DNA from 3 places in the Terrabacter koreensis genome. Region 3 is predicted to be linked to each of the others. Evidence: riboswitches for the same ligand, from Rfam matches in the RefSeq annotation. Region 3 holds a riboswitch; each other region holds the start of a gene.
What was found. A riboswitch is a leader RNA that binds a small molecule or an ion and turns the genes downstream of it on or off. The one in region 3 is predicted to bind cyclic di-AMP.
Positions count from the first base shown of each region.

Region 1: it holds a riboswitch for cyclic di-AMP, as region 3 does, so the genes downstream of both, ACYVNR_RS19105 (CHAP domain-containing protein) here and ACYVNR_RS16325 (C40 family peptidase) in region 3, are expected to answer to the same signal.
Region 2: it holds a riboswitch for cyclic di-AMP, as region 3 does, so the genes downstream of both, ACYVNR_RS13870 (C40 family peptidase) here and ACYVNR_RS16325 (C40 family peptidase) in region 3, are expected to answer to the same signal.

Region 1 is NZ_BAAGQU010000012.1:31,658-40,865, forward strand. Features, by position in the region: gene ACYVNR_RS19085 (alpha-mannosidase) at 1-2,207, opposite strand, end outside; gene ACYVNR_RS19090 (VOC family protein) at 2,260-2,643, opposite strand; gene ACYVNR_RS19095 (CHRD domain-containing protein) at 2,865-3,668, shown strand; gene ACYVNR_RS19100 (sortase domain-containing protein) at 3,698-4,474, shown strand; cyclic di-AMP (ydaO/yuaA leader) riboswitch at 4,736-4,922, shown strand; gene ACYVNR_RS19105 (CHAP domain-containing protein) at 4,926-5,783, shown strand; gene ACYVNR_RS19110 (alkene reductase) at 6,022-7,092, shown strand; gene ACYVNR_RS19115 (GNAT family N-acetyltransferase) at 7,203-7,739, opposite strand; gene ACYVNR_RS19120 (sulfatase family protein) at 7,774-9,208, shown strand, end outside.
Region 2 is NZ_BAAGQU010000005.1:340,707-349,914, forward strand. Features, by position in the region: gene ACYVNR_RS13865 (FBP domain-containing protein) at 1-656, opposite strand, end outside; cyclic di-AMP (ydaO/yuaA leader) riboswitch at 873-1,020, shown strand; gene ACYVNR_RS13870 (C40 family peptidase) at 1,024-1,605, shown strand; gene ACYVNR_RS13875 (DUF6326 family protein) at 2,019-2,450, opposite strand; gene ACYVNR_RS13880 (sensor histidine kinase) at 2,663-3,802, shown strand; gene ACYVNR_RS13885 (response regulator) at 3,799-4,464, shown strand; tRNA gene ACYVNR_RS13890 (tRNA-Gly) at 4,585-4,658, opposite strand; gene ACYVNR_RS13895 (hypothetical protein) at 4,766-5,197, shown strand; gene ACYVNR_RS13900 (SMP-30/gluconolactonase/LRE family protein) at 5,197-6,066, shown strand; gene ACYVNR_RS13905 (AAA family ATPase) at 6,118-7,674, opposite strand; gene dcd (dCTP deaminase) at 7,755-8,333, shown strand; gene ACYVNR_RS13915 (alpha/beta hydrolase) at 8,330-9,115, shown strand; gene ACYVNR_RS13920 (aromatic amino acid ammonia-lyase) at 9,168-9,208, opposite strand, start outside.
Region 3 is NZ_BAAGQU010000005.1:864,260-873,467, reverse strand. Features, by position in the region: gene ACYVNR_RS16340 (STAS domain-containing protein) at 1-313, shown strand, start outside; gene ACYVNR_RS16335 (hypothetical protein) at 298-1,626, opposite strand; gene ACYVNR_RS16330 (DsbA family oxidoreductase) at 1,800-2,483, opposite strand; gene ACYVNR_RS16325 (C40 family peptidase) at 2,581-3,339, opposite strand; cyclic di-AMP (ydaO/yuaA leader) riboswitch at 3,342-3,511, opposite strand; gene ACYVNR_RS16320 (metal-dependent transcriptional regulator) at 3,771-4,466, opposite strand; gene ACYVNR_RS16315 (MFS transporter) at 4,496-5,788, opposite strand; gene ACYVNR_RS16310 (hypothetical protein) at 5,867-6,205, opposite strand; gene ACYVNR_RS16305 (hypothetical protein) at 6,209-7,351, shown strand; gene ACYVNR_RS16300 (hypothetical protein) at 7,348-7,620, shown strand; gene pdxH (pyridoxamine 5'-phosphate oxidase) at 7,836-8,573, opposite strand; gene ACYVNR_RS16290 (hypothetical protein) at 8,683-9,087, shown strand; gene ACYVNR_RS16285 (pentapeptide repeat-containing protein) at 9,168-9,208, opposite strand, start outside.

The sequences.
Region 1 (9,208 bases), on a different contig from region 3:
GGCGACGTCCACGTGCGGCTGTGCGGCTTGTCGATGTCCCAGGCGTCCCACATCGCCGGCACGTCGGGGTGCAGCCGCAGCTCCGCGGCCCGGGCGCCCTCCGGCAGGACGGTGCGGTCGCCGTGGCGGTGGTCGACGAGCGACTCGATCGACCCGTCCGCCGAGATCGTCACGGAGACAAGGCCGTTCGTCAGGGTGCGCCCGTCCACCGCGACCGGGTGCGCGGGCTGCTCGACCACGACGCCACCGACCGACAGCGCGGGCACGTCGACGAGCACGGGACCGGGACCGGCGTCGACGACCTCACGCCGCGCGTACGGACCGGCGTTGAGCAGGCCGCTGCCCGGCGAGAGGAGCGTCAGCGCCTCGTCGACGAGAGCCCGCAGCTCGGCGGTGAGCCGCTCGAAGTCGTCGCGGGCCTCGCGGTGCACCCACGCGATGGCACTGCCGGGGAGGATGTCGTGGAACTGCAGGAGCAGCAGGCGCTCCCACACGAGACGCAGCCGCTCGGCCGGCCATTCCCCCAGCCCGCGCAGGGCGACGAGCGTCCACGCCAGCTCGGCCTGACGCAGCAGCGCCTCGCAGCCGCGGTTGCCGACCTTCATCGCGCGCTGGCTCGTCAGGGTGCCCCGGTGCAGCTCGAGGTAGAGCTCGCCCGTCCACGTGGGGGCTCGGTCGGCGTACTCCTCGCGCACGCCGTCGAAGAACGACTGGGCCGTGCCGACCTCGACCGCGGGCGAGCCCTCGAGCGAGCGGAGCCGCCGGGCCCGCTCGAGCATCTCGCGCTCGGGACCGCCGCCACCGTCGCCGAAGCCGAACGGGATGAGAGCCCGCCGCGAGCGTCCCTTGTCGAGGTGCTGCCGGGCGGACCGGTGCACGTCGGCGCCACCGAGCTTGCTCTCGTAGGTGTCGGCGGGAGGGAAGTGCGTGAGGATGCGGGTGCCGTCGATGCCCTCCCACCAGAACGTGTGGTGCGGGAAGGTGTTGGTGTCGTTCCAGCTGAGCTTCTGCGTCAGGAACCACTCGGCGCCGGCGAGCCGCGCGATCTGCGGGTAGGCCGCGGAGTAGCCGAACGAGTCGGGCAGCCAGACGCCGCGGCAGCGCAAGCCGAGCTCGCGCTCGAAGAAGCGCTGCCCGTGGAGCAGCTGGCGCACGAGGGACTCGCCGCTCGGCATGACGCCGTCGGCCTCGACCCACTGGCCGCCGACGGGCTCCCACGTGCCGGCCGCCACGGCGTCGGTGATGCGCTGCCAGATCGCGGGCTGCCGCTCCTTCATCCACGCGTACTGCTGGGCGGACGAGCAGGCGAAGACGAGCTCGGGGTAGTCGGCGGCGAGCGCCGTGACGTTGGCGAAGGTGCGCGCGCACTTGCGCACCGTCTCGCGCACGGGCCAGAGCCACGCGGAGTCGATGTGCGCGTGACCGACGGCGGTGAGCCGCTGCGCGCTCGTGACCGCGGGCGCCGCGAGCACGTCGGCGAGGGCCGCGCGCGCCGCGGCGGCAGTCCTCCGCACGTCGTGGACGTCGAGGGCAGCCAGGGCGTCGTCCAGCGCGGCCGTCACCTCGAGGCGGCGGGCGTCGCGGTCGGGCAGCTCGGTCGCCAGGTCGACGAGCACGTCGAGGTCCATCGCGAGCCCGAAGACCTCCGGCTCGAACACGGCGACCTCGACGTCGCCGAGGACGTAGCGCGGCTCGGCACCGGCCGTCGCCACCTCGCCGAGCCCGGTCGGGCGGAAGCCGTGCTCCATGACGGCCGGGTTGCCGGCGGCCTCGAGGAAGAGGTGGATCGGTTCGCCGCCACGCGCCTCGGCTGCGACGCGGTGCCACCGGTTCATCGGGTGGATGCCCTTGAGCGGGGTGCCCTCGGCGTCGTGGAGCAGGCCCTCGGCCTGGAACCCCGGCCCCTCGCCGCGGAAGCCGAGGTCGACGACCACCTCGACGCACTCCCCGTCGAACGCCTCGGGCACGGCGCCGGTGATCTCGAACCACCACGTCGACCACGGCTCACCCCAGGGCGTGCCCGGCCCGACCGGCTCGAACCGGCCGTCGGCGGCTGAGGCCAGCGCCTCCGCGACAGGCACCGGCTCACCCGGCACGTGCCACGCGGACGTGGTGAGCGGCATGCGGTCGCGGTGGACCGCAGGGGTCACGTGCTCGGCGAGCAGGCGGCGGGCACGGCGCAGGACGTGGGCGCTGTCGTCGAACACCCCCCGACCCTAGCCACGCGGCAGACGCGCCGGGCGGCTCAGCGCCGGCGGATCAGCCCGGCGACGACTCGATGACGGAGAGGACGTTGCCGGCCGGGTCGGTGAACCAGGCGATGAGCGGGCCGCCCTTGCGGAAGACGCCCTTCTCGTCGGTCTCGGTGGGCGTCCCCTCGTACCGCTCGAAGGTGACACCCCGCGAGGTCAGCTCGTCGACGGCCGCCTCGACGTCGTCGACCGGGAAGTTGAGCACCGTGAAGGTCGCGGGCTGGTGGTTCGGCTTCGGGTAGACGACGACCGGCCGGTCCCCGGCGAGACGCAGCGTGAGCATGCCGTTCTCCTCGGTCACCGAGAGGCCGAGCGTGTCGGCGTAGAACGCCTTCGCCGCAGGGATGTCGTCGACGGAGAACCCGCCGAACGCCTTGGAGCTCTCGAGCACGGCCTTTGTCCCTTCCTCCGCAGGGCACCGGTCGCGCCCCGTCCCTCCCAGTCAAGACCCAGAGAGGCGCATGCGTGGCCGGACCGGCGAAAAGCCCCGTCACCGATCCAATCCGGAAGGCTCGCGGCGTCGAACCCCACCCGGAGACGGTCGATGACGACCCCCCGTCTGAAGCAGAGCAGGTTGGACGGCTGTGTCTCCTCGTCAAGGAGGAAGAACAGATGCGCACCAGCACCACTCGCACCACCACTCGCACCACTCGCACCACCACGCGGATCGCGGGCGCCGGCCTTGCCGCTGCTGCCGCGATGGCACTGTCCGTCGGCCCCGCCTTCGCGGCCGACGGCTGGGTCAGCGCGAACCTCGAGCCCGTGCCCGGCAGCGAGGTGTCCGGTTCCGGCACCGCCCAGGTGACGGTCACCGGCAACACGATCAAGGTCGAGATGGCCGCACGTGGCCTGCTGCCCGACCAGCCGCACGCCGCGCACATCCACTTCGCGGCGGCCGCGCGTCACGAGTGTCCGACCATCAAGGACGACACGAGCGGTGACGGCACCATCAACACGACCGAGGGCGGGCCCGCCTACGGCGACATCGTCGTCTCGCTCACGAAGACCGGTGACACGAGCCCCAAGAGCGGCCTCGCGGTCGACCGCTTCAGCACCGCCCCTGGGGGCAACCTCAGCTACGAGCGCGGCAGCATCACCGTGTCCGACGGTGTGGCCGCGGCCATCGCCAAGGGCCAGTCCGTCGTCGTCGTGCACGGCGTGGATCACAACAAGGACGGCAAATACTCGGGCGACACCAAGAGCGACCTCGACCCGAAGCTGCCGACCGAGGCGACCGACCCGGCCCTGTGCGGGGCGCTGCACGTTGCGCCGACCGGCGGCATGCACACGGGCGGCGGTCTGAGCGGCACGACCAACACGAACGGCATGCTCCTCGCCGTCGGAGGCGTCGCGCTCGTCGCCGCTGCCGGTTCCGGCGCCTTCGCCGCCCGCCGCTCAGCCCGGTCGCGCTCCTGACCGGCTGACCTACCGGGGACGAGCATCACGTGACAGAGCCGAACGAGGCCACGTCGGGCCGCCGCGTCACCGCCGGTGTCGCGGCGGCTGCCACGGCGTCGGCGCTCCTGCTCGTCGTGGCCGTCGTCGCGCTCGTCCTCGGCCTGCGTGGCAGCCCGTCAGCGCCCGGAGCGGAGGGCACCCCGCCCGCTGCACCGCCGTCAGGCAGCGCGCCGGCGACCGTCGGCGCGACAGCCTCCGACTCCCCCGCACCGTCGGTGTCCCCCGGTCAGGGTGGGACGCGGGCGGCGGGGAGACCAGGCACCTCGGGGGCCGCGCCTGCGGGCACTCTGCAGGGCGGCCCCTTGGCGGCCTCGGAGCCCACCCTGCTCGAGATCCCCTCCATCGGCGTCCGCTCGCGCACCTTCGTGCCGCTCGGGGTCCAGCCTGACGGCACGATCTCAGTGCCCGGCACCGCCCAGGAGGTCGGGCTCTACGACGGGGGCCCGACCCCCGGACAGCTCGGCTCCTCCGTGATCGCCGCCCACGTCGACACACCGTCCGGCGTTCCCGGAGTCTTCTACCGCCTCGGCGCGGTCAAGGCGGGCGACGTCATCGAGGTCACGCGCCGCGACCGCTCGCACCTCGTCTTCACCGTCGACAAGGTCGCGGCCTACGAGAAGTCGCGCTTCCCGACCGACCTCGTCTACCGGAGCGATTTCCGACGTGCCGAGATCCGCCTCGTGACGTGCGGTGGGCCGACCGACAGCCGCAACGAGTACCGCGACAACGTCATCGTCTTCGGCCACCTCACGAGCGCTTCCTGAGCGCGCTCGACCACCCGTGACCACTCGCAGCCAAGGGGTCGGCCCTCTCGAGCCGGTCACGCGTGAGTCATGTGACTCGCGTCACAAGGCGCGAAGGTATGCCGCGGGTAAAGACGCCCAAAACGGACCTTCAACGAACTTTCCGGCGAGTCCCCGTTACCTCAACGTGACTTTTGCCCGCAACGTCGTCTACTCTTCCGAGGGTCCGGCCACCTGGTCGGGCGCTCGCGAGGTGGACCGCCTAGTCCTGTCACCGCCTGACGAGCGAGAGCAAACCTTGTGACAGGAGCGGAGGAACCACACGTTTCTCCGGGCGTCCGGCGCCACGACTCCGGACGTCCTTGGGGTGAAGTACTCGCCCGGATCGCGACTCGTCGCGGACCGGGGGAGAGCCGGGCACCTTTCCGCCCGAACCCGACAGCTAACTTCGTAGGCGCGGAGAGGTACACGTGTGAACAACGAGATCATCCGCGGCCGCCATCGTGCGCCTGGCCGCCACAACCCCCTCAACGAGCTCAAGATCCTCGCCCGCGAGACGGCTCAGCCGGCCATGAAGGGCGCCGTGTTCGTCGCGGCCACCGGTGGCCTCGTCGCCTCGTTCGCGAACCCCGCGAGCGCCGAGCCGCTGTCCGGCACGACCGCCGGTGCTGCTGCCGTCGGCCCGACCACCGGCGCCGTCCCCGCCGCCTCGACCGCCCTGGCGAAGATCGGCTACGCGCCGGCTGCGCAGAAGGCTGTCACCCAGCGCGCGACGGCCACCAAGCCGCGCGTCATCGAGGACATCCAGGTCAAGACCGAGCGCGCTGCTGCCAAGGCCGCCGCCGCCAAGGCCGCCACCGAGCGCAAGGCCGCCGCCGAGCGCGCCTCGCGTGACCTCACCCGCCGCACGCTGACGTCGACGACGTCGACGACCAAGTCGGTCAGCAACGGCTCGGTCCCGAGCGCCTCCTCCGGCATGCGCTCCTCCTACAACTGGGCCACCAAGGGCCAGTGCACCTGGGGCGCGCTCGCCAAGTGGCACGCGTCCGAGGGCTACTACCCCGGTGGCTGGACCGGCAACGCCATGGAGTGGGCCTCCGGCGCCGCCAGCGCGGGCTACACCGTGACCGGCACGCCGCGCACCCGCTCGATCCTCGTCATGCAGCCCGGCGTGCACGGCTCCTCCAGCGTCGGCCACGTCGCCTGGGTCACCGCCGTCAACGGCAACGAGGTCACCATCATCGAGATGAACGCCCTCGCCGGCCCGTACAACTACAACACCCGCACCCTCACCGACGGTCCGGGCATGAAGTACATCTACGCGCCGTGACCCACGCGCAGACCCCCGCGGTCTGAGCGCTCGTCGCGAAGGGGAGGATGCCGACGGCATCCTCCCCTTCGTCGTGCCCGGACCGTCCAGGGAGCGTTCCGCTCGTCACATCCGGCGACGACGGGAATGACAGCTCTCCTGTCCGACTTGTCGCCCACGTAGTTGAAGGCTCCACCGCACTGCATCGAGGCGCGGGAGCGAGCCGCCGACCATCCCCGACAACGTGAGGAGCAGGCCTGTGTCCACGGCCTTCGAGACCATCCGCATCGGCCGCTGGGACCTCCCCCAGCGCTTCGTCATGGCCCCGCTGACGCGCAACCGCGCCGGCGCCGGCCAGGCACCGACCGAGCTCAACGCCGAGTACTACGGCCAGCGCGCGAGCGCCGGCCTCATCATCACCGAGGGCACCCAGCCGAGCGCCGTCGGCCAGGGCTACCTCGACACCCCCGGCATGCACTCCGACGAGCAGGTCGCCGGCTGGCGCCTCGTCGCCGACGCCGTGCACCAGGGCGGCGGCCACGTCGTCGTGCAGCTCATGCACGCCGGCCGGGTCGCGCACCCCGACAACAAGGGCGGGCTCGAGAGCGTCGCCCCGAGCGCCATCGCCGCGCCGGGCTCCATCGTCACGCCGTCGGGCGAGCAGCCGTATGCCGTCCCGCGGGCCCTCGAGACCGACGAGATCCCCGCGCTCGTGGCGGAGTACGTCCACGCGGCCCGTCAGGCGATCGCAGCCGGCCTCGACGGCGTCGAGGTGCACGCCGCCAACGGCTACCTCCCGCACCAGTTCCTCGCCCCGTCGAGCAACCAGCGCTCCGACGCGTACGGCGGGTCGCCCGAGAACCGGGCCCGCCTCACGATCGAGATCACGAAGGCCGTCGCCGAGGCCATCGGCGCCGACCGCGTCGGCATCCGGGTCTCGCCCGCGCACAACATCCAGGGCGTGCTCGAGGAGGACGAGCTGGAGACGGCCGCGACCTACGAGACGCTCGTCGAGGGCATCGCGCCGCTCGGCCTCGCCTACCTCAGCATCCTCGGCGACCCCGAGTCCGACCTGGTGCGCAACCTGCGCAAGCGGTTCGGCGGGCCCGTCATCCTCAACACCGGGTTCGCCTCGGTGACCGGCCTCGCGGAGGTGGAGGACATCCTCGAGCGCGACCTCGGCGACGCCGTCGCGGTCGGGCGCGAGTTCCTCGCCAACCCGGACCTCGCCCGCCGCTGGCGCGAGGGTGCCCCGCTCAACGAGCCGAACCCGGCCACCTTCTACGGCGGCGGCGCCGAGGGCTACACGGACTACCCCAGCCTCCCCTGACACGCCGTCGGGAAGTGGGCACTCGACGCTGCTTTCGTCGAGCGCCCGTTTCCTCACGTCGGGAAGTGAGCACTCGACGCTGCTTTCGTCGAGTGCTCACTTCCTGACGCTCAGGTGGGCTCGGGCGGGTCCTGGCCAGGAGGTGTGGGGTCACCGAGCCGGCGCTGCACCCACGTGACGTCGTGCCAGGCGCCGAACTTGTGGCCGATGTCGCGGTAGGTCCCGACCGTCTCGAAGCCCATGGCTGCGTGCAGCCGCCCGCTCGGCACGTTCGGCTGGGTCATGCCGGCCGCGGCCATGCGGTAGCCGCGATCGGCCAGGCGCCGCAGCAGCTCCTCGTAGAGCCGGCGGCCGCCGCCGCGGCCCCGGCGGTCCATCCCGAGGTAGACCGACACCTCGCACGACCAGCGGTAGGCCGCGCGCTCCTTGAACGGCCCGCCGTAGGCGTACCCGACGACCTCGCCGGCGTCCTCCAGCACGAGGAACGCGTGCGAGCGCTGGGCCGCGGCGATGCGCCGGCCCATCTCGTCGGGGCTCGGTGGGTCCGTCTCGAACGTGATCGACGTGCCCGTGACGTACGGCGCGTAGACGGCGGCGACCGCCGCGGCGTCATCGGCCGTCGCGTCTCGCACGATGGGGTGCTGCATGCGCCGATGCTAGGCCGCGTCTAGCGTGGAGCCGATGAGCACTGCCCCGACCCCGCCGAGCCGGCGCCCCAACATCGTCTTCGTGCTGAGCGACGACCACGCCGCCCACGCGATCGGCGCCTACGGCTCGGTCGTCAACCGCACACCGCACATCGACGCGGTCGCCACGTCGGGCGCGCGGCTCGACAACCTCTTCGCGACGAACTCGCTCTGTGCGCCCAGCCGGGCGACGATCCTCACCGGCACCTACAGCCACGTGAACGGCGTGACGACCCTCGACACCCCGATCGACGCATCGCAGCCGACGTTCGTCACGGCACTGCGCGAGGCCGGCTACCGCACGGCCTTCGTCGGCAAGTGGCACATGGGCGACGGCTCGACCGGTGGTGTGAGCCACGACCCGCAGGGCTTCGACCACTGGGAGGCCCTCATCGACCAGGGCGAGTACCACGACCCACGCTTCCTCACGGCCGACGGGCTGCGCGTCGAGCAGGGCTACGTCACCGACCTCATCACCGACCTCGCCCTGCGCTGGGTCGAGAGTCTGGAGGGCGACGAGCCGTGGTGCGTGCTCGTGTGGCACAAGGCGCCGCACCGGTCGTGGGAGCCGGACGCCGAGCACGAGGGCATGTATGCCGTGGGCGCGCCCGGCGTGGACGGGCTGATCCCCGTGCCGGCGACGTTCACCGACGACCTGTCGGGCCGCTCGGACACGGCCCGCCGTGCCGCGATGCGGATCGCCGAGCACCTGACGGCCGAGGACCTCAAACAGCCTGTGCCGGAAGGCCTCTCCCACGACGAGGAAGCGTTGTGGAAGTACCAGCGATACATGGAGGACTACCTCGCGTGCGTCGCCTCCGTCGACGACAACGTCGGTCGGGTCACCGACTGGCTGCGTGAGCGCGGCGACCTCGACGACACGATCGTCATCTACTCCTCCGACCAGGGCTTCTTCCTCGGCGACCACGGCTGGTTCGACAAGCGGTTCATGTACGAGGAGTCGATCCGCATGCCGTTCGTCCTCTCCTACCCGGCGGCCATCCCGACCGGCCGTTCGTTCGACCGCATCGTCACGAACGCCGACATCGCGCCCACGCTGCTCGAGGCCGCGGGCGTGACCGTCCCGGCGCGCATGCAGGGCCGGTCGTTCTGGGGCAAGCTGACGGGATCATCTGAGCCCCAGCAGGATCCGGACGCCGAGGGCTTCTACTACCGCTACTGGATGCACGACGACAGCAGCCACCAGGTCGGCGCCCACTACGGCTACCGCACCCGCGAGCACACGCTCATCCACTTCTACAACGACGGACTCGGCCTGCCCGGCTGCTCCGACCGGCGCTTCCCCGCCGAGTGGGAGCTCTACGACAACGTGCGAGACCCGGAGCAGCTGCACAACGTCGCCGACGACCCGGCGCACGCCACGGTCCGCGAGCAGCTCGAGGCACGGATGTGGTTCGCGCAGAAGGCGG
Region 2 (9,208 bases), 520 kb from region 3:
ACCCGTCGGGCGAAAGCCGTTGAGCGCGAACGCAGCTCGTCAATCCGACGCTCCACGAGGGATGTCGGGTCGAGGCCACCCTCCATCGCGTTCGGCAGCCGGCGCACGTGCTGCGAGCAGCTGAAGTCGGCGTGCACGAGCGTCCCGAGGCTGTTGCCCTCGCGCCCGGCCGCACCGGCCCGCTTCGCAACCCACAGCCGCACGTCAGCAGTGGCGAAGACGTCCTCGCACCAGGCGCACATCGCGCTCGCCGTGCGCGTCCGCCCTGACGCGCGCAGCACGAACGCCACGGCGTCGTCGTCGACGGGCACGACGGCATACGCCCTCTGGGGGTTGCTGCGGTCGACCCAGCCCAGGTAGTCGAGCTGCTCCCAGGGGAGCGCGTCGAGATCGTTGGGGACGCTGGCCTGTTTCGCCTCGCGGCGCGAGCAGTTCACGAGGGCAGCGCGAATCTCGTTGTCTGTCAGTGGTTTCACGGTGTTCCTGTCGGTCGGGCAGGACCGGATGGCCCGGTCAGCCGGGGTGGGGGAGGTGGCGCGGGACCGTGACCGCTGAGCAGGCCATGCCGGCCACCCACCTCTCCGCGGGCGCTCCCGCTGACTCCTGACGTCCGACGACGACTCGACCGACGGCTCCGAGGACGGAGCAGCGTCCATGGTGTGCCAGGCCCCCTCCGACCGTCCACTCGTTTTCAGAGGTTTCGTGCGTCGACGCCCCAAAGCCCGGCTTCAGGGTGTTTTGTCTCGGCAACATCTGCCGATATCGAGCCGTGACCTACACGGTTCAACGATCGTCTGCGACCGTCGATGCAGTTCATCGGCCGGGGTCCTCCCCGGCCGGCCCGCCGGTACGCCGAGTCCTGTCCGCCGGCTGGGGCAGCAGCGCATCACACGGACAGGAGCGGGGGACCCACTTTCTGGGCCGGCTAGGACCGGTCCTTGGGGTGAAGCCGCGACACGCGGCCGGGCCACTTCTGCCCGAACCCGACAGCTCACCTCGAAGGCGTGGGAAGGAAGACCGACCATGCCCGCTACGAGTCCTGCACGCCCCGGGCGCCACCGGCGCCCCGCACGTCGACTGCCGCTCCAGTCCCTCGCCATCACCCCGCTCCTCGGCGCCGCCCTCGTCCTCGGGACCGGCGGCGCACCGCCGGCCTCCACGACGGCGCCGCCCGCAGCCGCCCCCGCCCCGAGCGCCAAGGCCGCGACGAACAAGGCGGTCGACGTGGCCACCGCCCCCATCGCGACGGTGCCGCGCCGCCTGCAGGCCCTGCGCATCGCCGCCGCCCAGCGCGGCAAGCCCTACCGCTGGGGCGCAGCGGGGCCGTACGCGTTCGACTGCTCCGGCCTCATCTACTACGTCTACCGGACCAAGCTCCACGTCGCGCTGCCCCGCACCGCGAACGCGCAGCGCCTGAAGACCGTCCGGGTGGCGAAGTCCAACATCCTGGCCGGTGACCTCGTCTTCTTCATGCGCGGCGGACGGGCCTACCACGTCGGCGTCTACGCCGGTAGCGGCAAGGTCTGGCACTCGCCGCGACCGGGCCAGCGCGTGCAGCTCTCGAAGCTCTGGACGTCCGCGTGGGTGGCCGGCCGGGTCCGCTAGCCAGGCCCAGGCCTCCTCGCCGGGGCGCCTCGACCGGTGGCTCGGTCGAGGCGCCGGACGAAGCGGCGTTCGACGCCCGGCAGCGTGTCGTCCGCCGAGAGGTCGTCCGGTCCACCGTCGCGCCGGGCCCGTGCCCGCGCCCAGGTGGTGGCGGCCGTCCGGGACGCCGGCGGGTCAACCCCCCTCACGACCCGCTCGGAGCCACCGGTCGCCACGCCGTCGTCCTCCATGCGGTCACCCTCCCCGGGGCCGACCGTGACGACGAACAGGGCCGCGACGGACGCAAGGACCGGAAGGAAAGGAGCCGCAGGTCAGGTGAGCGGCCTGACCTGCGGCTCCGACGTGGAGTGCCGCCGCCTGCGCCCCCCGAGGTGACGGCATACGGCGGAACGGCAGACGGGCACGCTCACGGGTTACCGGGAGCGCACAGCTTCCCGGCCAGGACCGGTCGGCGTGGTCGCCGACGGTGCGGTGCGGGGCCACGTCCAGGCGTGCCGGACGATGAGGGCGAGGAGGACCAGCTCCAGAGCGATCCCGAGGCCGTAGAAGTACACCCAGGTCTCGCCCAGCCCGTTGAAGGCCGTGACGGGCACGTAGAGCGAGGCCACGGTGAGGTTCGTGATGCGGCTCGCCCGGGCGGGCAGCGTCATCGACAGCACGACCATCAGGATCGGGACGCTCACCAGGGCCAGCGACGTGGTCGAGAAGGTCTGCGACAGCTCGAACTCGAAGACCTTGCCGCCGAGGATGTCTTCGACGACGCCAGGAGTGAAGAAGTTGAGGATGTCCACATAGGCGTACAGGAACATGAAGCTCGTCCACGTTGCGGCGAGCTTGGCTCTCACCGGGATCCGCTGGTCTTCCAGCGTCGCGGTGGTGGGTTGACGTGTTCTCATCGTGGGCTCCGTGGTCGTGGTGGGGATGGGTGGGTCCACGATCGCTGAGTCCGGCGGCGGACACATCGGACCGAAGGCTGTGGCTGGCCGGCCGATGGCACGGTCCTTGTCTCGTTCTTTCGGCCGGTCCGCCGAACCACTCGGATCCCTAGGCTGGAGCCGTGGTCACTGTCCGGCGCCCCATCTGGCACGAGCCGCGGCCTGCTGACGCCCCACCCGTCAGTCGCCTCGATCGGCTGCTGGTGGGTGCGTTCGCGGCCGCAGCCGTGGCCGAGGGCATCGTTCGGCCGGGCCTGGCTTGGCGACCGCTCGTGACGGTGCTCGCCCTGGCGCTGGTGCCTGCCCTGCTCTGGCGGCGGGCGCGCCCCCTGACGGCCGCCGTGGTGGGGTGGGGCGTCGCCGGGCTGTTGTCGGTGCTCCAGCTGGTTGCGCACGCCGGGGACCTCGGCCTCTACTCCATGATGGCGGTCCTGCTCCTGCTCTACTCCCTGGTGCGGTGGGGCTCGGGACGGGAGATGGTCCTGGGAACGGCGTTCGTGGCGGTCGTCGTCGCGTTGGCGATGTACGCCGCCTCCGCAGCCTGGGCGGACGTCTTCGGCGGCAGCGTCCTCCTGCTGTTGTGCGTCGCCCTCGCGGCGGTGTTCCGCTACCGGGCCGACCTCTGGCATCGCCAGCAGCGCGAGATCCGTAATCAGGAGCGGGTGGCACTGGCGCGCGAGCTGCACGACACCGTGGCCCACCACGTCTCGGCCATCGCGGTGCAGGCGCAGGCCGGTGGCGTGGTCGCGAGCTTCCAGCCCGAGAGGGCCGTCGAGGTCCTGGCCGCGATCGAGTCCGAAGCCTCGCGAACCCTGGCCGAGATGAGATCCATGGTGCGGGTGCTACGTGAGGAGGACGACGTCGACTACTCACCGCAGCGGGGGGTCGCGGACCTGACTGCGCTGGCGCGCGCCGACGCGACACCCATCGTCGAGGTCTCGCTGGACGGTCCGTTGACCCCGCTCGCACGACCCGTTGACGCAGCGCTGTACCGCCTCGCGCAGGAGTCGCTCACCAACGCCGTACGGCACGCCAGGGGCGCGACCCGCGTCGGGATCGAGGTACGCCGGGAGGGCGCAGCCATCAGGCTGCGTGTCAGCGACGACGGAGAGACCGGGCCGGGGTCGACCCCGGAGCCCGGGTTCGGCCTGCTGGGCATGGCCGAACGCGCGCAGCTGCTGGGCGGATCGCTCTCAGCGGGGCCCGGTCCCGAGGGTGGCTGGGTGGTCGAGGCCGTACTGCCGGTGAAGGCGCTGGCATGAGCATCCGTGTCGTCGTGGCCGACGACCAGGACCTGGTGCGGACCGGGCTCGTCATGATCCTCGGCGCACAAGCCGATCTCGAGGTGGTGGGGGAGGCAGCAGACGGGCATGCAGCGCTCGACCTGGCGACCCGGCTACGTCCCGACGTCCTGCTCGTCGACATCCGGATGCCCGGACTCGACGGCGTCGAGGTGACGCGGCGCCTCGCCGGTCCTGGCGTGACGGACCCCATCGCGGTCGTCGTGATCACCACCTTCGATCTCGACGAGTACGTCCTCGGAGCCCTGCGCGCCGGCGCTCGCGGCTTCCTGCTCAAGGACGCCGGCCCGGAGCTCCTCGTGCAGGCCATCCACGCGGCGGCCGACGGCCAGGCGCTGATCGCCCCCAACGTCACCCGTCGCCTGCTGGCGACCTTTGCCGAGCAGTCGCCGGTGGTGCCGGTCCAGCCCAGCGACCCGCTCACCGGTCGCGAGGAGGAGGTGCTCGCGCTGGTTGCACGGGGACGGACCAACGCCGAGATCGCCACCGAGCTCTTCGTCGGCCTGAGCACGGTCAAGACGCACGTCGCATCGTTGATGTCCAAGCTCGGTGCCCGCAACCGCGTCGAGATCGCGATGTGGGCTCACGACACCAGGCGCGTGAGAGCCGACTACGGGTCGTGACCCGGGCCGCGCGCGGAAGTCTGGGCGCTGGTCGGGTGTCCGTGGCACTCGACCCCCGAGGCAGTGACCCGACGACGAAGCCGCAGGTCGGGAACCATGTCCTGACCTGCGGCTTTCGTGTGGAGCGAGCGACGGGAATCGAACCCGCGTATCCAGCTTGGGAAGCTGGCGCTCTACCATTGAGCTACGCTCGCACGGGCCGCCGGCTGATGCCCGCAGAGGGCTCGCGAGCGGCACGCGGCGTCAGTGTAGCCGACGCCGTGACAGTGCACCGACCGCGACCCCAGGGGCCACGACCGTCATGGATCTGACCAAGCAGTCCGCCTTCGTCGAGCACGTCCGCGGACGGGGCGGCGCCACGGCCCAGGTGGCCGTGACCCTCGAGCAGTTCTTCGAGGGCAACGACTGCGAGTGGTGCATCGCCCCCAACCGCCCCGAGGACGTGCCGCTCGAGACGGTGCGACGGGTCCTCTTCGACCTGCGCTCGCATCCCGACGTGCACGACGTCCGCGTCGAGCTCGACGTGCTCGAGTTCCAGGACTTCCCGGACGATGAATGGCCTTACGCCAGTGGGGTGGCCGTCATCACGACGCTCCAGCCCGAGGAGGTCGACGCGATGACGATCGACGCCGACACCGAGGCGAGCGGCGGCCCGGCTGCCGGTGCCGACTGGCTCGTCGACGCGCCGACGGTGCCGCAGGGACACCACTACGTCGGGGTGTGGTGGGACTGATGTCCGCGGGTGGCGCGCCCGTCGCGCTGAGCGGTGTCGAGCAGGTCACCGACGCGCTCTGCTACCACGGCGAGGGCCCGGTCTGGTCGCCGTCCTGGGGAGGGTTGCGCTGGGTGGACCTGCTGGCCGGCGACGTCCTCACCCTCCGCGCCGACGGCTCGGTCGAGCGCCTGCACGTCGGCGCGGTGGCAGCGTTCCTGCGCCCCCGTACGCGGGGTGGCTGGGTCGTCGCCACCGAGCGCGGGCTGGCGCTGGCCGGCGAGCCAGACGGCATACCGGAGCCGTGGTTCGACCTCTGGGACGACCCGTCCATCCGGATGAACGAGGGCGGCGTGGACGCCGAGGGCCGACTGTGGGCGGGCACCATGGGCTACGACCGCGTGCCCGGCAGCGCGACCCTCTACCGCGTCGACGCCGACGGGTCCGTGGAGACCGTGGTCCCCGACGCGACGATCTCGAACGGCATCGACCTGTCACCCGACGGCACCCTCGCCTACTACGACGACACCCCGACCGGGCGCACCGACGTCTTCGACGTCGTCGACGGCGAGCTGGTGAACCGCCGGCCCTTCGTCACCCACGACGCCGGCCATCCCGACGGGCTCACCGTCGACAGCGCGGGCAACGTCTGGGTCGCTCTCAACGGCGCGGGGCGCGTGCGTTGCTTCTCGCCGACGGGCGACGTGCTCGCGGAGGTCGCGCTGCCGGTGCGGCTCACGACGGCGTGCACCTTCGGCGGGGACGACCTCCGTGACCTCTACGTCACGACGTCGCGCGAGAACCTCGACGACCCCGAGCCGCAGGCCGGTGCCCTCTTCAGGGTGCGGGTGTCCGTGCCCGGCCAGCCGGTGCGCGCCTTCGCGGGCTGAGTCACACCGCTGCTTCCCGGGGGCGTATGCCGTCCGATCGGGCAGGCAGCTTCAGCCGGCGTGGGTGACGCCCCCGTCGGGGGAGTAGCCGAACATCGAGATCGACCGGCCCGGCCGATGGGGGAGGCCGGCCATGGGCTCGCCCGGCGTCGCACCATCGGGACCGCCGGCCGCGTCGCCGGATCCCACGCCGAGCAGGCTGCGCGTCAGCCGCTGGGAGTCCGACAGCAGCTCGTCGAGGGCCCCGCCGAGGTGGTCGTCGGCGGGTGGCTCGTCGCGCAGCGCCGCGGCGAGCACCGCGCGGCGCACGAGCTCCTTCGCGAACGACGCCGTGGTGCCCTCGGTACGGGCAGCAGCGACCGACATGGCCTCGTCGCCGAAGAGGTGGCCGCCGTAGAGGCGGAGCAGCTCGAGCCGCCCCTCGAGGTCGGGCAGCGGGATCTCCGCCGCGAGGTCGACGCGACCGGGCCGCTGCGACAGCGCGACCTCGAGGTCCTCGACGCGGTTGGTCGTCAGCACGAACGCGACGTCGGCGTCGGCGTCGAGGCCGTCCAGGGCGTCGAGCACCTCGAACAGCAGCGGTGAGGCTCCCATCGAGAAGGAGCGGTCCTCGGCGACGAGGTCGCAGTCCTCGAGGACGACGATCGCCGGCTGGTGCGCCCGGGCGACCTTCGCGGCGTCGTGGACGAAACGCAGCGAGCCGCCGCTCAGCAGGACCGCAGTGGTGCCGGGAGTGGACGAGAGCAGGTGGCGCACGGTGTGCGTCTTGCCGGTGCCGGGCGGTCCGTAGAGCAGGACGCCACGCTTGAGGTGCTGGCCATGGGCGAGGAGCCGCGCGCGCTGCTCGCCCATCCCGATGACGTGGTGCGACACCCGCTCGAGCAGGCCGTCGGGGAGCACGACCGCCCCGGCGTCGACCGACGGGCGCTCCACGAACGTCACCCCGCTGATGCCGGGGCCGTAGGGGTCACTGCCGAACGTGACGACCTGGCCCCGGAGGACGCTCCGCTCGTCCATGAGCTGCTGCACGCGCGCCATGAGCGACTCGGCCAGGTCACGGTCGGTGCACATCACCTCGATGCTGCCCACCTCGCGCCCGAACTGCCGGTTGGCGCCCTGCTGGCGCACGGCGACGGGGGTGCCCTCGAAGCGGAAGAGCCGGATGCCCGAGGTGACCACCTGGCGGCTGTCGTCCTTGCCGGGGCCGGTGGGCATGCGGTCGTAGTCGACCTGGCCGACCGGCAGCCCCGACCCGTGGAGCCCCTGCACCAGGTCGCCCAGCGACATGTGGTGGCGCATGTCGCCGGCGATGCCGACGATCGAGCGGTCGGGGTCGTCGTCGGACACCTCGCCGAGCGCGAGGTCGGCATCGACCATCCGGTGCGGTGGCACGGGCTGCGCGACGACCGCCAGCGCGCGCGGTTCCACCCCGAGGTGGTCGGCGAGCACGTCGACGAGGCGCGGGCCGCCGCCGTCGCCCGGGACCCGCTCGAGCACGGCCCGCACGACGCGGTGGAGGTCGTCGAGCAGCGGGTCGACCGACGACGCGGGGGAGTCGTGCCCTGTTGCCTTCGAGGTGGCGTTCGAGGTGGCGTTCGAGGGGTCCATGACGTGACGATAGGCGGCGCGCGAGGTCCACAGGGCAGGAGTGCGGGAGCGATTCCGGCACCGCGTTATAGCCTCGACCCGTGCTGCTCTCCGACAAGGACATCCGGGCCGAGATCTCCGCCGAGCGGGTCGTGCTCGACCCCTGGGACCCGCAGATGGTCCAGCCCTCCAGCGTCGACGTCCGGCTGGACAAGTTCTTCCGCCTCTTCGACAACCACAAGTACCCCTACATCGACCCGGCGGCCGAGCAGCCCGACCTCACCCGCCTCGTCGAGGTCGGCCCGGACGAGGAGGGCTTCGTCCTGCACCCCGGCGAGTTCGTGCTCGGGTCGACGCTCGAGACGGTCACGCTGCCCGACGACCTCGCGGCCCGCGTCGAGGGCAAGAGCTCGCTGGGCCGGCTCGGTCTGCTCACCCACGCCACAGCCGGCTTCGTCGACCCCGGGTTCAGCGGCCACGTCACCCTCGAGCTGTCCAACGTCGCGACGCTGCCGATCATGCTCTACCCCGGCATGAAGATCGGACAGCTCTGCTTCTTCAGGCTCAGCTCGCCGTCCGAGAACCCCTACGGCTCAGCGACATACGGCTCCCACTACCAGGGCCAGCGCGGCCCGACCGCGAGCCGGTCGTTCAAGAACTTCCACCGCACGCAGGTGTGAGCACCACATCCCGGGCGTCCAGGTCCGCCGGGCCGACGCAGCCGACCGAGCCGACCGAGCCGACCCGTGCCGACTCACGTATGCCGCTCGCGTCCCTCGCGTGGGACGCGCAGCCTGCCCGCGCCGGGGTGGTCGTCCTCGTCATGCACGGGGGCGCGGTCGACGGGTTCGAGGTCAACCACCCCTGGTCGCACAACGTGGCCCGGCTCGTGCCGTTCGCGCGTGCCCTGCGCAGGGTGCCGGGGCCGGTCGCGGTGGCGCGCCTGCGCTTCCGGGTGCGCGGCTGGAACGGTGAGCAGCGCATGCCCGTCGTCGACGCGCGGTGGGCGCTGCGGCAGATCCGCGAGACCTGCCCCGGCCGGCCGATCGCGCTCGTCGGCCACTCGATGGGCGGTCGCGTCGCCATGCACCTCGGCGACGAGGAGGACGTCCGGCTGGTGCTGGCGCTCGCGCCGTGGATCGAGCCCGACGACCCCTGGCCGGGCGTGGGACGACGCACCGTCGTCATCCACGGCGACCGCGACATCGTCTGCGGCCTCAGCCGGTCGCGAGAGCGCATCGAGAAGATGCAGGCGGAGGGTCTCGACGCGACCCTCGTGCGCGTCGCCCGCTCCGACCACGCGATGCTCGTGCGCGCGCCGCTGTGGACCGCGCTCGTCACCGAGACCGTCGCCGCGACCTTCGCGCCGGAGCTGGGTGGCTCGGGCGAGCCTCGGTCGGGCCCGATCGGCGCCGTCGTGGCGCGGGTCGTGCACTCCGGGGGCACCACGATCGACATCTGAGGCGACGCGTCCGATCCCGGTCGGGCGGGCGCTCGCCCCCGCGACGGCAGGCTCAGTCGAACGGCAGCGGCGTCGCGGCGACCCAGTGGTCGA
Region 3 (9,208 bases):
CGAGCGTCTGCGCGACCGCCGCCAGGACCTGCGCCTCGTCGTGCCGCAGGCCTCCCCCATCCGCGCCGTCGTCGAGCTGACGCGCCTCAGCCAGGTGATCCCCGTCGACGAGGTCGCCCCAGCGGGTGCGCCGGGGACCCCCCGCTCTCCCCGGCCGTATGCCGCCGTCCCCTCCTCCGACGCCGCCGCGCCGTCAGGGGCGGGCGAGGTCGACGGGGCGCGAGGTTTTGAGGACGCCGAGGTGGACGCCGAGGTGAACGCCGAGGAAGACGCCGACGATGAGGACGACGCCCCGCGTCAACGCAACGCGTAGGTGCCCGAACCGGGCAGCACCGAGCCCGACGGGCCCACGAACGACACCGACAGCAGCCCTGCCCCGGCCGAGCCGGCCGCCTTCGTGACCTCGACGACGACCCGGCCCGCGTGCATCCGGTCGACGACCTCGGTGGACGGGGTCGCCACGTGCTCGACCGCCTGGGCGCCGCGCACGTCCACCACCGAGGTGAGCAGCCAGCCCTGGCTCACCGCCAGCGTCGCGACGAACGTCCCCTGGTCCGCGGGCACGAAGACCAGGGTGGTGACGGTGCCCTCTGGCGGCACGACCGGCCCGGGAGGCGGCGCCGTCGTTGTCGCTGCGGGTGGGGTGGTCGACGCCGTCGCAGGCGCGGTGGCCGACGCTCCAGGAGCTGAGGCAACCGGTGCCGGGGCCACGGGTGGCGCGGCAAAGGGCGGCGAGGTGACCCCTGAGGGACGCGTACGCAGCCCGACTGTCGCCCCGCCGACGCCGGACGCCCCACGGCGCTGGGCGAAAGCTGCGCGGAGGCCGGCCGGCCCGTCGGGCCGCGAACCACCTGCGGGAAGGGAGACCGTCCCACGGCGACCAGAGGCCGACTCCGCCACGGCCACACCGATGACCGGCCGGGGCCCGGACGCCCCGGCGGCCGCGCGGTCCGAGTCGGGCGACGCGTCCACCGAGAGGGTCGCGACGGACGGCGGCCGCGGCGAGGGCGCCTCCGCCGTGAGTCCGCCGCCGGGGGCCCACGCGAGCCGGAGCATCACGGCAGCCAGGACGAGTGCCCCGGCAGCGGTGAGCAACGCGGCCGGTCGGCCCGGCATGGAGAGCACCCGCGCCGCCGGAGCCGTCGACGGCGCCGAGTCGACGGTGGCGGCCGAGGCCGGAGGAGCCCCGTCCTCGACCACGGCCGTGGTGAAGGCGCCGGGCAGCAGCGCCGGTGCAACGCGCGACCTGATCGCACCGTCCACGTCGTCCAGGAGCGCCACTGCGGTGCGACACCGCTCGCACACCTCGAGGTGCTGCTCCGCCTCCGGCGTACCCGGCCCGGACGGCAGGTGACGCAGGTGACCAGCGAGGGCGCGACGGGCGGCAGCGCACTCGGGGCCTTCCGCCCTCGCGACGAGCTCGGAGAGCAACCCGAGCCGCAACCGGTCGCGGGCACGCTCGGCCGGCGCGGCGACGCCCCGGCGCGACGGCCGGCGCGGCGGAGCGGGCCGGCCGAGGCCCTCGTCGTGCACCACGAGCTGCCAGAGCACCAAACGGTGCTCGCTCGGCAGCGACCGCCAGGCGGCGAGCACCGCCTCGTCCGCCTCGTCGTGCTCGTCGCCCACGCGCTCCACGCTCTCCCGTCCCGAGCCCGGACTCACCGAGCCGTCGTCACGGCCACGCACCTGTGGGCATCCTCCACCCCGACCACCTGCGCTGTCGCCGGTCAGGGCGCGACATGCCAGCAGGTGGACGAATCGCGTTGCGCTATGGGCGATCCGCGGCTTTTGACCGCGGCTCAGACGCTCTGGGTCGCCACTCCACGGAGGAGGGCGAGGTAGTCGTCGACGGGACGCGCACCCGACACGGCGGCATACGCGTTGGCGACGACGAAGGGCGTCGCCGTCACGCCCATCGAGCGTGCCTGCTCCTCGTCGGCCCGCACCTGGTCGGCGTACGCGTCGGACGCGAGGACGGCCGAGACGCGCCGCTCGTCGAGGCCGCACTCGGCCGACAGCCGCTGGAGCACCTCGTGGTCGTCGATCGGCAGGCCCTCGCTGAAGTGCGCGGACTGGAAGCGCTCGACGGCGGCGGACCGCAGGGCCGGGCCGCCCATCTCGCCGGCCAGCGCGCACAGCCGGTGCGCGTCGAAGCTGTTGGCCCGCACGGCGCGGTCCCAGTCGAAGTAGAGGTCGTCGGCCTCGGCGACCTCGCTGGCCCGGGCGTTCATGAGCCGCCCTGCCTCCGCGTCGCCACCGTGCCGCAGCGCCACGTGCTCGCTCACGGGAACACCGCCGCCCCGCGGGACGTCCGGGTCGAGCTCGAAGGAGCGCAGCCGCACGGTGACGTCGTGCGGTCGCTCGAAGGCCGCGACGGCCGCCTCGACCCGTCGCTTGGCCACCCACGACCAAGGGCAGACCAGGTCGCTCCAGAGGTCGAGCTCGATGAGGGTCGTGGACTCGGCAGCAGACTGGTCGGTCATCGACTCAGTCAACCACGGAGCCGCTGACGGGCCCGGAACGCGTTGTGCCCCCGCCGGAGTCGGCGAGGGCACAACGGCACGAGAGGTCGTGCGAGGCTCAGAAGCGGCCGTAGCCCGAGGGCCGCGTCCAGATCGAGTGGTTGCCGATCACGGTGCCGGGGCGCTGGGCGTCGATCATGCGGCCCGGGCTGACGTAGATGCCCACGTGGTACGCCGGCGAGCCGAAGAAGACGAGGTCGCCCGGCTGGGGGTCGCTGACGCGGGTCGCGGCGGCCTGCTGTGCGGAGGCCGTGCGCGGGATCGAGATGCCGGCCTGGCGGTAGACGTAGGAGGTCAGGCCCGAGCAGTCGAAGCCCGAGGGCGACGAGCCGCCGTAGACGTAGGGGACGCCGAAGAAGGACTGCGCGATGCCGACGATGCCGGAGGCGCTGGGGATCTTCGCGTCGTTGAGCGCGACGCGGGCGGTGGAGCGCGAGGCGCGCTCGGCCGCGGCGGCACGACGCTCGGCGGCGGCCTTGTCGGCGGCAGCCTCGGCGCGCTCGCGCTTGACCTTGATGTCCTCGATGACGAGGGGCTTGGTCTTGAGCGCCGGCTTGCCGTAGCCGATGGCCGACAGGGCGTTCGCGGCCTTGAGCGAGCCCACCTGGGGCCCGACGACCGCCGGGCCGGCAGCGGCGCTGACACCGTCAGCGGCGTTCGCCGTGCCGGCGAACGAGGCGACGAGGCCACCCGAGGCGGCAACGATCGCGGCGCCCTTGACGGCCGGCTGGGCCGACTCCTTCGCGATCGTCTTGAGCTCCGAGATCGCGTTGAATCGACCGGGGGCGCGGTGGCGCCCGGGAACGTTCTGAGCCACGTTTGACCTCTCGACGCCTACGAGGTGAGCTGTCGGGTTCGGGCTGGAGGTACTCGCCCGGCCTTCACTCGGACCGTTGCGGTCCACGGAGGGCTTCACCCCAAGGACGTCTCTCGACGCCCGGAGAAAGTGGTTCCCCCGCTCCTGCCATGCGGTTCGTCACTGGCCACAGGTCGATGGCAGGACTAGGCGGTCCGACCCGGGGCACCTGCTCGACGGGGAGAGCAAGTGCGGCCAAACTACCCAACCCGCCCCGAGTTGTCACCTCCGGGTCAGCACCAATTTCGGAAGCGTCCCGCGACTCGGACACGACGCGGACAACCCGTGGCAGGGTGTGCCAAAACGCCCCGGCCGATCGGGGCAGACCTTGACGTAGGCCGGCGGTCGGGCCGTGTGGTGACGCCTTGAGGTGAGGCGGGCGAGGCCGGAGTTCAGGCCGTCTGGCAGTAGACGTGGACGGCGACGTCGTCGGGCAGGGAGACGCCCGTCGAGGGCTCGCCGCCGTCGCGGACGACGACGACCCGGGACCCGTCGCGCGTGACGTCGACGCGCGCTCCGGGCACGACGCCGGCGCTGGTCAGCAGGCCGAGGGCCTCGGGGTCGACCTGGACCGGCTCGCCGATGCGGCGGATCGTCACGCTCGCGGCGCTGTCGCGCACGGCCGTCGTGAGCGGGATGAGGCCGGTGAGGAAGTCCTCGTCCTGGTGCATGCCGAGCTCGTCGAGGCCGGGGATGGGGTTGCCGTAGGGCGACTCGAGGCCACCGCCGATGAGGCCGAGGATCTTGCGCTCGACCTTCTCGGACATGACGTGCTCCCAGCGGCACGCCTCGTCGTGTGCGTACTCCCACTCGAGGCCGATGACGTCGACGAGGAGGCGCTCGGCCAGGCGGTGCTTGCGCATGACGCGGGTCGCGAGCAGGCGGCCGTGGTCGGACAGCTCGAGGTGACGGTCACCGGAGACGGCGACGAGCCCGTCACGCTCCATCCGGGCCACGGTCTGCGACACCGTCGGGCCCGAGTGGCCGAGACGCTCGGCGATACGAGCGCGCAGGGGCACGATGCCCTCTTCCTCGAGCTCGTAGATCGTCCGGAGGTACATCTCGGTGGTGTCGATCAGGTCCGTCACGGTCATACCCTCTCAGAGTTCTCGGACGGTCAGTGACCACCCGTCGCGGCGCCCGTCCCCGCCCCTGCCCTGGAGGCCCTGGTGGGGTCGTGCCGGGGCACCCAGATGCGCAGCCATCCCGCGCCGACCACCGCGCCCACGCCGAGCACGACGGCCGAGGCGCCGAGTGACATGACGGCGCTCAGCCCTGACAACGCCAGGGGCCCCGCAGCCCTTCCCAGGTCGGCGCAGAGTCGCCAGCCCCCGAGGAACTGCGCCCGCCCGTCGGCCGGGGACGCGTCCGCGCCCAACGTCATGATGAGGCCCGCCCCGAGCCCGTTGCCGACCCCGAGCACCGTGGCGGCGGCGGTCACCGCGACGAGGCTCGTGGCGAGCGGCAGCAGGGCCATCCCCAGCCCGAGCACGAGCATGCTCGGCACGGCCGCCGCGACCCGGCCGTAGCGGTCCATGAGCCAGCCGGACGGGTAGAAGAGCGCCATGTCGATGGCGCCGGCGACGCCGAAGACGAGCGAGGTCTGCGCCGGTGAGAAGCCGACCGACTCGGCCCACAGCGGCACGAGCGCCTCGCGGATGGCCCGCGCACCGGCCACACACATCGCCCCCGTGCCGAGCGTCAGCAGCACGTGGCGGTGCTGGGCCAGCACCGACATGACGCTCCGCGGGACGCCGGCCGTGGCCACCCGGTGCGCCGACCCGGTGATGTCCGGCGCCACGAGCACGAGCACGAAGGCCGCGAGGCTCGCGACCCCGCCGACGGCGTACGCGGACTCGATGCCCCAGCGCGAGATCACGACGGAGCCGAGGAACGGGCCGACGAAGTAGCCGATGCGGTGGACGCCTCCCAGCGTCGAGAGCGCCCGGGCGCGCATCGCGACCGGCACTGCCTCGGTGAGGTAGGCCTGCCGGGCGAGCCCGAAGAGCGACCCGGCGAGGCCGATGACGACCACCCCTGCGAAGAGCATGACCAGCCCGCCCGCGAGCGCCGAGACCAGCATGCCGACGGCCTCGACGACCGCCGCGGCCAGCAGGGCCCGGCGTTCCCCGATGCGGGCGGCGAGGGCCCCGGACGGCAGGTCGCCGAGCAGCTGCCCGACGCCCAGCATCGCGACGAGCAGGGCCGCGACGCCGATCGAGGCGCCGAGCTCGCGGGCCGACACCGCCACGATCGGCGAGACCGCGCCGGCCCCGGTCGAGCCGAGCAGGGTGGGGCCGTACGCCGACAGCGCGATCGCGCGGAGGCTGACGACCGGCTCGCCCTCGCCCTCGCGCTCCCGCTTCCGCCCGCCGGCACCCTCGCCGCCGCGGCCCCGAATCTCGGTCACGCCACAGGACCCTAACGATCGGGTTACTCGGGTGGCCCGCTCGTCCGGGCGACGGAACGATTGGCGCGTGACCGGGAGTCAGGGGACCAGCAGTCCCGCGGCGGTGGACAGGGCGTTGGCGGCGACGACCGCGAGTGCCAGCGTCGTGACGCCCTCCCGGCCCCGCACCCGCCACCACCACACGAGCACCGCGGCCTCCACGACGACCACGACGACCTCGGCGGCGACGAGCTGCAGCGGCGAGGTGAACCGGGTCGAGACGGCATACAGGAGCGGCTGCGTCAGCACGTTGACCCCGACGGCCGCGGCGACGGCGCGGCGCCAGGACGACCACCCAGCCAGGCGCGCGAACGCGACCAGCACGGGCGCCTCGACCACGACGGTCAGGGCGAACGCCACCCACGCGCGGGCGGTCACGGCGTGACCAGCGTGACCAGCGCGACCGACGCGGCACCGGGGACGCAGGGTTGGCGCACCGTGACGCTCCTCGTGCTCGGGGCCGTCGCCGCAGCGCTGGCGCTGGCGCTCGGGGCGCCGGTCGCGACGGCCGTCATCGGCCTGATCCTCTTCGGCATCCTGCACAACCTGCTCGAGATCCGCTACGTGGCCGGCCGCTTCTCGGGCCTGTTCGGGCGCCCGTTCCTCGATCTGCTCGTCGCCCTCGTCACGGCGATCGTCGTCTGCCGCCTCCTCGCCGGCGTCGTGGGTCGGCCGGCGCAGCTGGCCGAGATCCTCCTCGGCTACGCAGTCATCGCCGTGGCCGCGCGCTACGGCCTCGAGGGTCGCCGCCGCCGCGTCGCCTGGGCGGTCGTCGCCGCCGCGGCCGTGGTGTCCTCGACCTTCCCGGCGTACCACTTCGTCGTGCTCACGCACCTCCACAACGTCGTGCCGCTCTTCTTCCTCTGGGAGTGGTCGCGCCGCATCGCCTCGCCGCGCGGCCGTCGCGCCTTCCGCGCCGCGCAGCTGCTCTGGGTGGTCGCCATCCCCGCCGTCGTCCTGCTCGGGCTCCTCGACGGCACGCTCACGACCGACCCGGGCATCGTGCGCAGCGTCGTCGGCGACGGCCAGACGGTGCTCGCCGCGAGCGCGCCGCCCGGCGCCGCAGCGACCCTGCTCGGGACGCGCTTCCTCACCGTCTTCGCCTTCATGCAGACGATGCACTACGTCGTGTGGGTCGCCCTCATGCCGCGCGTCGCACCCGACGCCTCGGCGTCCTTCGAGGCGCGGGTCCCGTGGGTGACCGGCCCCCGGCTGTGGGCCGTGGGGTTCCTCGCGGCGGCGGTGTTTGCCGTGCTCTTCGGCATCGACTTCGCGCAGGGCAAGGCGCTGTATGCCGCCTTGGCGAGCTACCACGCGTACCTCGAGCTGCCGGTGCTGCTGGCGATGCTCGTCGGGGCACGCAGCCTGTCAGCGCTGCCGACTACCCCACCGGCCGATGCCGAGCCGGGTGCGCCGGGCCCCCGACCGGTTCCCGTCCTGTCGCCGGGTGGCACGGGGTCGCTCGGCCCGACCCCCGAGACGGCCGCGGTCGCCGTGGCGCCAGAGCCCGAGGTCGGCACGTGACGCTGGTCGGCCCGTTCGACGCGGCAGCGCCCCCCGAGGACGCGTGGGGGCCCATGCTCGTGGTCGCGCTGGTCGTCGTGGCCGTCGTCGCCATGGTCGTCGGCTTCGGCCGGATCACCCGGGCACGGCGCGCCGACCGCACGTCGCCGCATGAGGGGCACCCCGGACCGGGGGACGGCGGGCGTCGCGACGGCGCGTCCGGGGCCGGCACCGGCTCGTCGCCCGAGGCGACGGCGAGCGACGACGAGCTGCCCACCGACCCTGTGTAAAAGGTCTTGCCGCCCGATTCATCCCGACGTAGGTTCGAGGAGTCGAACCGAAGGGAGGTGATCCGAGAAGTGATTTCTTCCGGAACGTGTGAGGTGGCCACGCGATAGCCGCGTCCCCACCCACACCCAGGGATGAAGCAGGGCAGTCCGACTCGTCGGGCTGCCCTGTTCCGTGTCCGCACCACCCCCGCTTCTTCCGGCACGTGAGGTGGGGGTCAGGGCTGAAGGCGCAGGCGCGTCCACGCCGCCGGGTCCGCGAGGTCCCCGGCGCCGGTGCGTCGGAAGACGATGCGGTCGTGCAGGCGGTTGCTCCGGCCCGCCCAGAACTCCACCTCGTCGCAGACGATGCGCCAGCCGCCCCAGAAGTCGGGCACCGGCACGTCGTCGTCGCTGCCGGTGTCGGGGAACCGCTCCAGCACCTCCTGCCAACGGCGCTCGAGCTCGGCCCGGTCGGCGGCCGGGCGGGACTGGTCCGAGGCCCACGCCGAGAGCCGCGAGCCGTAGGGGCGCGACTCGAAGTACCGCTCGACCTCGTCGCGATCGAGCGGCTCGGCCGTGCCACGGAACCGGATCGCCCGGTAGAGGGAGGGCCACGTCAGGCTGGCAGCGACCCGCGGGTCGCCTTGCAGCTGCTGGCTCTTCGTCGAGCCGAGGTTGGTGACGAAGCCGGGTCCGCGCTCGTCGAAGAAGCGCATGAGCACGGTGCGCACGTCGGGGGCCCCGGACGCGTCGACCGTTGCCACCGACAGCGCCGACGGCTCCGGCACGTCCGCGCGCTCCTCGGCGGCGGCCAAGGCGGCGTCGACCCACGCGCGGGCCTGGAGGTAGGGCGACTCGGCCACGTCGGTCTCGACGAGCCCGTCACCGGTGTAGTCGAGGCGGCGCACGGCGTGGGCGACGCTCGTGGGCTTGCGATCCGGCTCGTCGGCCGACGCCACGGGGTGGGTGTCCATGAGCCCAGACTAGGGTTGGCGGCACGAAGGCCCGCACGAGCGTCAGGCCCACGGCGCGTGCGGACCCAGCGACAGCCCCGGCGCGGCCGGGCGGGTGAGGAGTCACACGATGGCAGGCAAGGGAAAGCTCGTCACGCAGACCGTGAAGCTCGGGATCAAGTACGGCCCGCAGATCTGGGTGGCCAGCCAGGCGCTTCGCGAGCCTGCGAAGGAGGCCGCCAACAAGGCCATCTCGAGCGAGCGGGCCCGCCGCCAGGCGATGGACCACGCGCGGTCGCTCACCGACGGCAGCATCCTGAAGGTCTACAAGGGCGACGCCGCGCACTGGGTCGTCTTCAGCGGCGACGAGCCCGTCGCGGTCCACCCCGCGACCGACCTGCTGCTCGCGACCCTCGTCGAGCGCGCCGACCTCACCAAGCGCATCCGGCCTCAGGACAAGGTCAGGCCCACCGCGCGCGCGAAGGACGCCGCCGCCACCGCCCTGCGTCGCGGCAAGCCCAACCAGATCAACTGACCTTCTTCCGTTCGATGGAGGTGCGGGTCACCGGTGACCGCGAGCTTCATCGAACGGGGGCCGAACGGGCAGTGCGGGCCTCAGTCGGTGACGACGATCCCGAGCTCGGCAGCGAGGGCGT